Regions from separate parts of the Marinobacterium sp. LSUCC0821 genome, predicted to be linked through region 1. Evidence: predicted binding sites of a transcription regulator. Region 1 holds the regulator's gene; each other region holds the start of a gene.
The links. The regulator sigma-54, encoded in region 1, starts transcription at its own class of promoters, with help from an activator protein. The targets are predictions, from matches to a motif close to TGGCACNNNNNTTGCTNT.

Region 1 (3,176 bases):
CAAGAGGCGTCGGTATTCAGAAAGTTGAGTGTCTACGACAACTTGATGGCGATCCTTGAGAATCGTAAAGATCTGACAAAAACTGAACGTGATGAGAAAGCTGAAGCATTGCTGCAAGAGTTTCACATCACTCACATCCGCGACAGCAAAGGCATGGTTCTTTCCGGTGGTGAGCGTCGACGCGTTGAGATAGCTCGTGCACTCGCCAACGACCCTGAGTTTATCCTGCTGGACGAGCCATTTGCAGGCGTAGACCCAATATCAGTTAGCGATATCAAACAGACGATACGCCATTTAAAAGAGCGTGGTATCGGGGTACTTATAACAGACCATAACGTCCGTGAGACGCTTGACATATGTGAGCGCGCTTACATTGTCAGTGAGGGAACTATCCTTGCTGAGGGCGCGCCTTCTGTGATCATGGAAAACCGTGCTGTACGTGACGCCTATCTTGGCGAAGATTTCCGTTTATAAGGATGGAAAAGATTGTTTATTTGAGTCATTGTTAAGTCATGAAGCACTCACTTCAATTAAAGATCGGGCAAAGCCTGACCATGACCCCACAATTGCAGCAAGCAATCAAACTGCTGCAACTATCGTCGCTAGAACTCCAAACAGAGATTCAGAATGCCCTCGACAACAACCCGCTGCTAGAGCTTGCAGAGGAAGAGGAGAACGAATCTGTCGAATCAACTGATGATTTTGAGAGTGAGTCAGAGCAATCGATCGATCACTCCGAATCAAATGAGTTCGAATCAGAGTTTGATTCACCTTCATTCAACGACGAGAGTTTACTCTCTGATAATCAGAATGAAGATAGCTCTCAAGAATTTGGAGATGAACAGTGGTCAGATGCGATACCAGAGCATCTAAGCACCGATAGTCAGTGGGATGACACCTACCAGTCGAGCGACTTCAGTAGTCGTGATGATGATTGGATGCCAGGCGATAATGAGAGTGCCGATGAAACGATTCAAGACCACCTCAGCTGGCAGTTAAATTTAACTCGACTCTCTGATATCGATCGCCACGTGGCTGAAATAATCATCGACTCGATTGATGAGCGTGGCTATTTAACAACCGCTCTGGATGAGATCCTTTTGAGCTGCCAAGAGGAGTTACCAGAACTCTTTTTCGAAGTAGAGCTTGATGAGGTCGAAACTGTACTGCATCGTGTTCAGCAGTTTGATCCTCCAGGCGTTGGTGCACGCGACCTATCAGAGTGTTTAAAGATACAACTTCGCCAACTTCCTCAGGATACTCCCTGGCGCGCTGAAGCACTTCGTCTAGTCACTGATTACCTTGACCTATTAGGTGCTAGTGATTTCAAAACACTAGTCCGCCGGTTACGAATCAAAGAGCACGAGCTCACCAGTGTCATTCAATTGATACAAAGTTTAAATCCAACACCTGGCGAACAACTATCCCTTGGCCGAACAGACTACGTTATCCCAGATGTTATCGTTAGAAAGCGTTCTGGTGAGTGGATAGTAATCCTTAACTCTGATGCGGCGCCTGAAATCAGAATCAATGAGACCTACTCCGCCCTCATTAATGAGCACTCTAGTGATGAGGGCCAGCAATTTCTTAGAGATCAACTGCAGGATGCACGTTGGTTTCTAAAAAGCTTGCAGAGCCGAAATGAAACTTTATTAAGAGTATCTAGCGAAATAGTTGCTAGGCAGGTAGAGTTTTTAGATATTGGTGATGAAGGTATGAAGCCTCTCGTGCTTCACGATATAGCTGATGCGGTTGAGATGCACGAGTCGACCATATCTCGTGTGACCACCCAGAAATATATGCTCACCCCGCGTGGTGTTTTTGAGTTGAAGTACTTTTTCTCAAGCCATGTAGGGACTGCAGATGGCGGCGCGGCCTCTTCTACAGCGATTCGTGCCATCATTAAAAAATTAATTTCAGAAGAAAATCCAAGAAAACCTCTAAGTGACAGCAAACTTGCTACACTGCTAGAAGAGGAAGGAGTTAATGTTGCTCGTAGAACAATCGCAAAATATCGCGAAGCACTGAACATTCCACCTTCTAATGAACGAAAACGTTTGGTTTAATTGAGGTGGGCGGCCTCATTTTCTACCCCGCCCTGGACGAGGAGAAGTCATATGCAGATCAACATCACTGGCCATCACGTGGACCTGACTGAATCTCTCAGTGAATACGTTCGCACGAAGTTCGACAAACTTGAACGACACTTCGACAACATTCAGAACGTACAAGTAACACTGAGCGTTGAGAAGCAAGGTAAAAAAGCTGAAGCGGATGTACACCTAGCGGGTGGACAGATAGTCGCATCAGATGAGAATGACGATATGTATGCAGCTATCGACAACCTAGTTGATAAACTGGATCGACAAATTATTCGTCACAAAGAAAAAATGAAATCACACAAATAATCGACCAAAACAATGCAACTACGTGAACTACTGACCACAGACGCTATCGCATGTCGCGAGTCTGTAAACAGTAAGAAACGCGTTCTACAGGTGGCCAGCTCCAAGCTGGCCACTTCCGTTGGAGGCGTTACTGAAGATGAAATTTTTACCGGCCTACTCAATCGTGAACGACTTGGAAGCACAGGAATAGGATCAGGTGTTGGAATTCCCCACTGCCGTTTATCTGGCGCAGAGAAAGCTACTGCCGCACTAATCACCCTTGAAGAGGGGATAGATTATGATGCGATCGATCAAAAACCAGTTGATCTTATTTGTGCGCTGATTGTTCCAGATGATGGCAATGATGAACATTTACAAACTCTGGGTGGGCTTGCTGAACTATTCAACAAACCAGAAGCACTTGCGGCACTTCGCGAATGTGCAACGGCAGAGATGATTACTGAAACTATTAATCAGTTCTCCTAGGACCATTTATCATGCGTGTTGTTGTCATTAGCGGTCGAAGCGGTTCAGGTAAAAGTACCGCGCTACAAGCCCTAGAGGATGTAGGCTTCTACTGCATTGATAACTTACCTGCCACCCTACTTCCATCGTTGATGGAGCAGATGTGGCAAAATCGTGACAAGACAAATCTAATTGCTGTCAGCATCGATGCGCGTAACCTCGATAGTGATCTTGCTGCATTTCCTGAAATCATCAGCACCCTAAGAAAACGCTCTGAAATTTCACTAGAGATCACCTTTCTAGATGCTTCAGAAGCAACACTTA
Region 2 (3,176 bases), 1.0 Mb from region 1:
TAACGTACCTGACTGCTGTAGCAGTTTATCGACCAGAGTGGTTTTACCATGGTCGACGTGCGCGATAATCGCGATATTTCGTAGATTCTCAATCACGTGGAAATTCTCTATAGATTTAAGATGCGCGGATTATACGCGTCGCGGCCTCTCATAGCGAACTTATAAGCCCTATTAATGGTAAAAAAACGTTATTTTGACTGGCTTACTTAGTGCAAAAAACTCTAGTAAGAGTATTATATTCGCACAATCAAGCTGCGGCTGTGTACAGTTTGCACCATTTTGGTGCGCGAAGTTTGAGTGTGCCTTAATTTGGTGCGTTTTGCGTGTTAATAAGCTCCCCCGAGTCAGCGCAAAACACTGAAAACACGGGGTTCTGCAAAGTTGGCATACTGTTTGCTTACTTACTGCCGAACCTACGTCTAGGTTTAGACGCTAATCAAAGCTTACAGGCTGGCAATATCTGAAATGGAGAGCCAAATGTCAGACAGAACAATTAATCTGATCAAAGAAATTGATGCGAAGTGGGTTGATCTTCGCTTCACCGATTCACGTGGTAAAGAGCAGCACGTTACTATCCCAGTTCATGAGATGGGCGACAACTTCTTCGAAGATGGCAAGATGTTCGACGGTTCATCAATCGAAGGTTGGAAGGGTATTAACGATTCTGACATGATCCTTCTTCCAGATGACAGCTCATCTTTCGTTGATCCGTTCTTCGAAGATGCAACTGTAATCGTACGTTGTGACATCGTTGAGCCAGCTACTGGTCTTGGCTACGAGCGTGACCCACGTTCAGTTGCTCGTCGCGCTGAAGAGTACCTAAAATCTACTGGCATCGCAGACTCTGCAATGTTCGGTCCAGAGCCAGAGTTCTTCGTATTTGACGAAGTTCACTTCCACAACGACATGTCTGGTTGTGGCTACACTATCTCTTCTGAAGAAGCTGCTTGGTCTTCAAGCGGTAAATTCGAAGGTGGTAACACTGGTCACCGTCCACGCGTTAAAGGCGGTTACTTTCCAGTACCACCAGTAGACTCACTACACGACATCCGTGCAGCTATGTGTGACGCGATGACAGCTATGGGTCTTCACGTTGAAGTTCACCACCACGAAGTAGCAACTGCTGGTCAGTGTGAAATCGGTGTTGCTGGTAACACACTAGTCAAGAAAGCTGACGAAGTTCAGATTCTTAAGTACGCTGTACACAACGTTGCTCACGCTTACGGCAAAACGGCTACTTTCATGCCTAAGCCAATGGTTGGTGACAACGGTTCTGGTATGCACGTTCACCAGTCTCTATCTAAGAACGGTGTGAACATCTTCGCAGGCGACGCTTACGCTGGCCTATCTGAAGAAGCGCTTTACTACATCGGCGGTATCATTAAGCACGCTAAAGCACTGAACGCTATCTGTAACCCAGGTACTAACTCTTACAAGCGTCTAGTACCAGGCTTCGAAGCACCAGTAATGCTTGCTTACTCTGCTCGTAACCGTTCAGCGTCTATCCGTATTCCATACGTAACTAGCCCTAAAGGCCGTCGTATCGAAACTCGCTTCCCAGACCCAATTGCGAACCCATACCTATGTTTCGCAGCGCTTATGATGGCGGGTCTAGATGGTATTCAGAACAAGATCCATCCTGGCGATGCAGCTGATAAAGACCTTTACGATCTACCAGCTGAAGAAGCTGCTAAGATCCCACAGGTGTGTGGTTCTCTAGAAGAAGCTCTTGCTGCTCTAGAAGCTGATCACGAGTTCCTAACTCGTGGTGGCGTATTCACTGAAGACATGCTTGAAGCTTACATCGAGCTTAAGCGTGAAGAGTGTCTACGTGTTAGCACAACTACTCACCCAGTTGAGTACGATCTGTACTACTCAGTATAAGATCTCTCTTCTACCAAAAAGCCCGGCACTGTCCGGGCTTTTTGGTCTCTGCTGTTTGTCAAAAAGACGCTGCACCAAATTGGTGCATTGTCGCTTTGGTTGTGCCATGATTGAGTGCATCAAAATATAGAAGAGTCCCGTATTTATGGGCTTTCTCAAAGTTGGCAGCTTTCTTGCATTAGAAATGCCATCAATTAAGAGTCGTTATATGTCGCGCCCAGTTACTGAAAAGCAGATCTTAGAAAACCTCACATCTGCCGTGATTTTGCTAAACGGTCGTTTTGAGGTGACCTATATGAACTCCTCTGCAGAGATGCTGCTAGAGGCGAGTTTGCGCAGACTCTTGGCAGAGCCGATTGATCAGCTATTTCTAGGTGCCACAGAAGAGTTGGAGCTGCTACAGGGGTTGGTGCAAGCAGGGCAGCGCGTAAGTAAACGTGAGGCACGCTTGATGACCTTTAAAGGTAACGAGATCATCACCGATTTTACTGCGACTAAAATATCACCTCACAACCTACTTATAGAGATTCAACCGCGCGATCGGTTAGCCCGTATTGAGCGTGAAGAGGAGATGTTGAATCGACACGCTACCGCTAAGGTGCTTGTACGTGGTTTAGCACACGAGATTAAAAATCCTCTAGGAGGTATTCGTGGTGCAGCTCAACTCCTTGATCGAGAGCTCGATAATGAGGAGTTAAAAGAGTTCACACGAATCATCGTTGAGGAGACGGATCGTTTACGTAATCTCGTCGACCGCTTAATGGGTCCCTATCGCAAACCCAATATTGAGCGGCTAAATATCCACGCAGTGCTTGAGCATGTTCGCTCCCTGATTGAGGTTGAAGATCAGGGTAATATTAAGATGGTGCGTGATTACGACCCTAGCTTGCCTGAGTTTGATGGTGACTATGAACAGCTCATTCAAGTTGTGCTTAATATCTGTAGAAATGCAATGCAGGCGCTAACAGAGGCGGGTACCGAGTCTCCAACGATTACGATGAAAACTCGTGCTGTTAGGCGTGTGACTCTAGGGACAGAACAGCACCGTTTAGTCTGCAAGGTCGACATTATCGATAATGGTCCAGGTATCCCTAAAGAACTTCTGGATTCGGTCTTTTACCCGATGGTGACGGGCCGAGCAGAGGGCTCTGGATTAGGCCTATCGATAGCCCAGTCAGTAATTAACCAACATCAGGGATTGATTGAAGTGACGTCGATTCCAGGTGAAACCAATTTTCAAATTTTAATTCCGTTGGAGCTCTAATATGAGTCGTACCGCTAAGGTCTGGATA
Region 3 (3,176 bases), 750 kb from region 1:
GCCCGATCGGTTCGATTGCTCTTATCGAGCGTGATGGCCGCTCTTGGCACGAGTAAGCGTTATGACAAAGATTATAAATTTTCCAGATAGAGAGTCGCTTGAGCAGCAGCTAGCGCACTCGATTGTAGAGCTTCTGCAGGCGGGTATTGATAGCCAAGGCCGAGCAACACTGGTTGTATCGGGTGGTCGAACACCTGCTGCTCTATTTCAAACACTATCTAAAGCCGATCTAGATTGGTCAAAGGTATGGGTTACCCTTGCTGATGAGCGCTGGGTGCCTAATACCCATGCCGATAGCAACGCTCGGTCAGTAGAGAGCAATCTGCTTATAAACAGAGCAGCAACTGCAAACTTTATCCCTCACTTTAATGGTGCAGATACACCATTTGATGGTGCGGCTGAGCTTTCAGAAGAGCTTGAATCTCTTCCAGAGATCTTTGATGCAGTCATTCTGGGTATGGGTGAAGATGGTCATACGGCATCTTTCTTCCCTGATGCTCCAGAGCTTGCCGCTGCGATTGATCCTGCAGGTGGCTCTGTCTGCATGGGTGTTACGCCTCCGGTAGCCCCTCATCTACGAATGACACTCTCCCTACCACGCCTACTTGCCAGCAAACGTATCTTCGTACACCTTTGTGGCGAGGGTAAAACTCCTGTTCTTGAGGCGGCACTGGGCGAAGGCGCAACTGAACAGATGCCGATTCGCTCTGTATTGCGCCAAGATAAAACCCCGGTCGATATCTACTGGGCACCCTAAGCCTATTTTTCTAAAAAGATCATGCCAAGTGCATGATTTTTTTTGCCCTTTTTTACTGTTTTTTACACATCCACTAGTGAAAATTAGCTCGTTTTTTTAGTGCACCAAAATGGGTGTGCCGCTTATTTTTGCGCACCATTGAGTCGCTTTTCGTAAATATTGCGCCCCTTGTTGGTGCATAAAAGTATCCTAAAAACAGAGTCGCAAATGTCACATAAATCTGTGTTAAAAATATTTAAAATTTTAACTCATTGTTTTATATGATTTTAATTTTGACTCATTGGTTGAATTTAAAAAGTTGGCATGCCTGATGCAATAAGGAACTCATCGGATTAATACACCTCAAAGGAGAACTCACCGATGCGTAAGTCAACTATGTTTAAATCTGCTGCACTCGCACTAGCTGTTTCTGCTACTAACATGGCAATCGCTGCCGACACGATCAAAGTGGGTGTGCTGCACTCGCTATCGGGCACTATGGCGATCTCTGAAACCACGCTAAAAGATACACTCTTGATGCTTGTTGAAGAGCAGAACAAAAAGGGCGGTGTGCTTGGTAAAAAACTTGAAGCAGTTGTCGTAGACCCTGCATCAAACTGGCCTCTATTCGCGGAAAAAGCGCGTGAGCTTGTAGAGAAAGAGAAGGTAGATGCAATCTTCGGTTGTTGGACATCTGTATCTCGCAAATCGGTGCTTCCTGTCATCGAAGAGCTAGATAGCGTTCTTTTCTACCCAGTTCAGTATGAAGGTGAAGAGTCTTCTAAAAACGTTTTCTACACTGGTGCTGCGCCTAACCAGCAGGCTATCCCAGCTGTTGATTACCTAATGAATGACCTAGGTGTAGAGCGTTGGGTTCTTGCGGGTACTGACTACGTTTACCCACGTACCACTAACAAAATCCTAGATGCTTACTTGAAGAGTCATGGTGTTGCTGAATCAGACATCATGATCAACTACACACCATTCGGTCACTCTGATTGGCAGTCGATCGTATCTGATATCAAGAAATTTGGTTCAGCAGGCAAGAAAACCGCTGTTGTCTCAACGATCAACGGTGATGCAAACGTACCGTTCTACAAAGAGCTAGGTTCACAGGGTATTAGTTCATCTGATATTCCTGTTGTTGCCTTCTCTGTAGGTGAGGAAGAGCTATCTGGTATGGATACTTCTCCACTCGTAGGTCACCTAGCTGCATGGAACTACTTCATGAGCGTTGATGCTGAAGAGAACGATGAGTTCATCGATAGCTGGCACAAGTTTATCGGTGATGAAAAGCGTGTAACGAACGACCCTATGGAAGCCTCTTACATCGGTTTCAACATGTGGGTTAAAGCGGTGGAGAAAGCGGGTACTACAGACCCAGCTGCGGTTCAGGATGCGCTTATCGGTGTCTCTGTACCTAACCTAACAGGTGGTCTATCAACCATGATGCCCAACCACCATATCTCTAAACCAGTGCTTATCGGTGAGATCCAGGATGATGGCCAGTTCGAAGTTGTATCTTCAACCTCTGGTCTAGTTGTTGGTGATGCTTGGTCTGACTTCCTAGAGGGTTCGAAAGATCTTATCTCTGATTGGCGTCAGCCACTGTCGTGCGGTAACTACAACGTTAAAACTGCGACCTGTTCAGGCCAGAACTTCTAATTTGAAGATCTAATGTTGTTGGAACCCGAAAGGGTTCCTCAAACAGGCGGCACGGATAATTTATACCGATGTCGCCTTTTTACTACCGAAAAGGATGAACCTATGCGTAGTGTGCGCGTAACGTTTCTACAGACACTCCTTATTGCTCTTGTAGCTTTTGTTTCGATGCAAGTGAATGCAGGCAGTGCCGAGTTTGATCAGTATGAAAAAACGCTGATTGATGCAAAGTTTGATGAGAAGGGTGCCATTGTTGAGCAGTGGTTAGCTGCCGATGCACCAGAGGCTCTTAATCTCGTAAAACTAATGTTGGATAGCCAACTCTACTACCAGAAAAAAGAGGATCAACTCTATCTAGTTGAGGATGCATCGACGGGGGCTGTTGCAGTTAGACTGCGCGATAACGAGCAGGTCACCATCAAGTCGAAACGCGATTTTAAGCGTGTCAGCATCAACAATACTCTGCGTGAACATTTCGCATCTATTTTAGCTACAGGTGCGCTTGTCGATGCTGTTCCTGAGGTTCGTCGCCAGGCGGCGCTAGACCTAATCGGTAACCCATCTTCAGATATTATCCTGAAGGTTCGAAATCTATTTGAGAAGGAGTCTGATGCCGATGTGCGCAGCGCCTTCTCAATTGTGCTTGCAGTGGCAGATCTAAACTCGGCTGATACCGAAGTGGCTTCTAGTGCAGTCACTGCTCTGAGTCAAACACTGGAGCCAGCTGCACTAGCTGCACTCAATCAATTTATTGATGCCACCTCAGATGAATCGCTCA
Region 4 (3,176 bases), 700 kb from region 1:
AAACGCGTTCTGCAACTTTAGCTAACATATTCTTTCTCCTGTGAAGTCGATCTAAGCGTTCCCGAGATCAACGATCCAAGTATCTTTACTGCCACCACCCTGAGAAGAGTTAACAACCAAAGAGCCCTTTTTCATTGCTACTCGGGTTAAACCTCCGGTTGTTACATAGGTATCTTTGCCTTGCAATATGAATGGGCGCAGATCTAGGTGACGCCCTTCGATAGCATTCTCTTCAACGATGGTTGGGGCTGTTGAGAGTGAAAGGGTAGGTTGAGCGATATAGTTTCGGGGTGACTCTCTGATCAGTTGATCAAACTCAGCAATCTGCTCTGGGGTTGAGTGTGGGCCAACCAGCATTCCGTATCCGCCTGATTCGTTGGCAGGTTTAACCACTAGCTTTTCTAAGTTTGCGAGCACATATTCACGCTGCTCAGGATCCGAACAGAGGTAGGTTTCAACATTGTTTATCAGGGGCTCTTCATTTAGATAGTATTTGATGATCGCTGGTACATAAGCGTAGATCACTTTGTCGTCTGCAACTCCAGCACCGGGTGCATTAACAAGTGCCACTTTATCGCTCTTCCAAGCTCGCATAAGCCCAGGAACACCTAAAATTGAATCCTCTCTGAATACCTCTGGGTCAATAAACTCATCATCTATTCGGCGATAGATAACATCGACACGAATTGGCCCCGCAATAGTGCGCATGTAAACGGTATCACTGGCATCAACGAATAGATCCGTCCCTTCCACCAGCTCTACGCCCATCTGTTGTGCCAAGTAGGCGTGTTCAAAGTAAGCAGAGTTGTAAATGCCAGGGGTTAAAACAACGATGGTTGGTTTAGATACTCCAGTCGGTGCAACAGAGTTAAGCATTGAGAGCAGTTCGCTCGTGTAGTCATCTACTGGTCGAATATTCTCTTTCTGGAATACTTCTGGCAAAACTCGTTTGGTTATCGCACGGTTCTCTAACATGTACGAGACGCCAGAGGGGACTCTGAGATTATCTTCAAGCACATAAAACTCACCATCCTGGTCACGCACTAAATCTGTACCACAAATGTGTGCCCAAACGCCGTGTGCAGGTTTGATCCCCATGCATTCACGACGAAAGTTTTTCGAATTTTCAATGAGATCGCGGGGTACAACACCATCATTTAAAATGTTTTGATCGTTATATAGATCATTAATAAACATGTTTAATGCTGTTAGGCGCTGTTTGAGCCCCTGTTCAGTGCGTTTCCATTGGTTCCAGTCAATTACGCGAGGGATGATATCGAAAGGCCAAGCACGGTCTATGTTCCCTTCATCGGTATAAACTGTGAAGCTGACACCTAGTTCCCGGATGGTTGCATCCGCCATCTGTTTTCGAGAGTTGAGTTCATCTGGAGACATTTGTTCCATGTAGGAGATCAGTCTCTGAGCTGCGGGTCGAGGAGAGCAATTAGCATCAATCAGCTCATCATAAATTGTCGGAGAGCAGTAGTTTGACCAATCAAATACCATTTAAAGGCACCTCAAGAAAGATAAATTTTGGTGCGTAGCCATAGCCTAGTTGCACTTTAATAGTGCATTTTGTCTATTATCCGGGGCTTATTAGCCCCAAAAACGCGCTTTATCTATCTTTGCAATGAGTGTGCCAATTATCTGAAAGTGTATTTATATCGGTGAATTGAACCAGAACTGTTTATTTCAAAGTGATCGCTTCGGTATCGACATCAAGCAGGTAGCCCTTACCGGGAATATGGCGGACTAGAAGATCGCTAACGAGTTGATTCCCTAGATTGTCGCGCAGTCGTTTGATACGCATTACACCTGACGCCTCATCGCACTCAGAGAGTGGTTTACCGCTAATCATCGATTCGATTTGAACCCCGCTTAGGTACTCTGAATCTTGGCGCGCCTCCATGAAGAGGGCGAGGGTTTCGATATTGCCTTTAGTGAGCGTGAAGTTGTCCTCGTTGATGCGAACTAAGTTCTGTTCTCGCAGCAGCTCGAGAGAGAGCGGATTAAGAGCTCGAGTTTTAAGTTCATTAAACTGCTGACGAATAGATAGATTGGCCAGTAGAAGGCCGATGCTGGTGACAACTAGGGTAATACTCAAAACCAGCAGGGTAAGGATGATCTCTCGGTAGAGGTTCAGTGATGACTCAAACAGTGAGCCTGAAGCAGCGAGAACCTCTAGCAACTTGATATCTGCTTGGCTACTAAGGTCTGTCTCTACGAAGATACGTTCAACATTAGCGTTAAATACCGAAGGGTCTGGCAAACGGAAAAGCAACCAAGCAAATAGCGCCAAGCTTCCTGCTATTGAGATAGCTAGAATAGGTTTCACAGGAATGGTGCGTTTAGTATTTGAGGAAGTATTCACCAGCGCGCTCCCGTTCTGAATTGAGTTTAGGTTGCGCAACGGTTCCTACTACTGAAAGCAGAGACCAGCCATCACGCGCTATACGTGAAGCTATCTCCCGTGAAGGAGGGGGTTGCTGGCAAGGGCCATCTACTTTGATGATTCCGTAGTGTAGTTGTAGTGGGTTGTCGCGTTTCGCTTTGTAACTATAGAAACATTCAGCATTTGCCGATACCGAGAAGGTTGCGACAAACAGTGATGTGACTAAGGCCGAAGCTAGGGGTGTGATTAATCTTTTCATAGCGCTAGGGAACCTTTTCCGGCCATGTTATTCAATAACAGCCTATGATTAGGGTGCTGTTATCTGATTACAAAGTGTTGTTTTAGCATAACATTTGATTTTGATCGATGCTGAGCTCGTCACTTAAACAGATGGAGATGACAGCATGAAAAAATTGATGATCAGTCTAGGTTTAACAGTTTCCCTTCTAGGGGCTTCTTTAGGAACCTCATCAGCGCAAGCGGGATCAAGAGATAACGACCAGTTAGCTGCAATCCTAATCGCAAGCGCGGTTACAACAGCAATTATCGCGAACAGCTTTGATGAAGTTGATGTTCATGTCAGTGCGGCACCCGCAAAACACTACGCTCCACATGTGGTTGAGCACCATTACTATCCAGCTCCAGCAAAACGCTCGCATTCGCACTCAAGCAAACGTTACAAAACCTCGCGTTGGGAACCGAAACATCATGAGAGCAGGGTAGAACGTCGTGATCGAAAAGATCGTGATCACTCCGATCGTCGGTACCACTAAGAATAAAAGGG

Region 2: the regulator sigma-54 is predicted to act here: its motif matches at 2,047-2,064, upstream of glnL (nitrogen regulation protein NR(II)).
Region 3: the regulator sigma-54 is predicted to act here: its motif matches at 1,057-1,074, upstream of urtA (urea ABC transporter substrate-binding protein).
Region 4: the regulator sigma-54 is predicted to act here: its motif matches at 1,625-1,642, upstream of HH196_RS04500 (circularly permuted type 2 ATP-grasp protein).

Annotation. Positions count from the first base shown of each region.
Region 1 covers NZ_CP051666.1:220,194-223,369, reverse strand. Annotated here, with positions in the region: gene lptB (LPS export ABC transporter ATP-binding protein) at 1-474, shown strand, start outside; gene HH196_RS01150 (RNA polymerase factor sigma-54) at 513-2,066, shown strand; gene hpf (ribosome hibernation-promoting factor, HPF/YfiA family) at 2,118-2,408, shown strand; gene HH196_RS01140 (PTS sugar transporter subunit IIA) at 2,421-2,873, shown strand; gene rapZ (RNase adapter RapZ) at 2,885-3,176, shown strand, end outside.
Region 2 covers NZ_CP051666.1:1,562,995-1,566,170, reverse strand. Annotated here, with positions in the region: gene typA (translational GTPase TypA) at 1-96, opposite strand, end outside; gene glnA (glutamate--ammonia ligase) at 478-1,884, shown strand; gene glnL (nitrogen regulation protein NR(II)) at 2,093-3,148, shown strand; gene glnG (nitrogen regulation protein NR(I)) at 3,150-3,176, shown strand, end outside.
Region 3 covers NZ_CP051666.1:974,503-977,678, reverse strand. Annotated here, with positions in the region: gene zwf (glucose-6-phosphate dehydrogenase) at 1-56, shown strand, start outside; gene pgl (6-phosphogluconolactonase) at 62-757, shown strand; gene urtA (urea ABC transporter substrate-binding protein) at 1,133-2,401, shown strand; gene urtB (urea ABC transporter permease subunit UrtB) at 2,504-3,176, shown strand, end outside.
Region 4 covers NZ_CP051666.1:923,341-926,516, reverse strand. Annotated here, with positions in the region: gene HH196_RS04505 (alpha-E domain-containing protein) at 1-28, opposite strand, end outside; gene HH196_RS04500 (circularly permuted type 2 ATP-grasp protein) at 52-1,506, opposite strand; gene HH196_RS04495 (hypothetical protein) at 1,688-2,371, opposite strand; gene HH196_RS04490 (hypothetical protein) at 2,349-2,651, opposite strand; gene HH196_RS04485 (hypothetical protein) at 2,797-3,165, shown strand.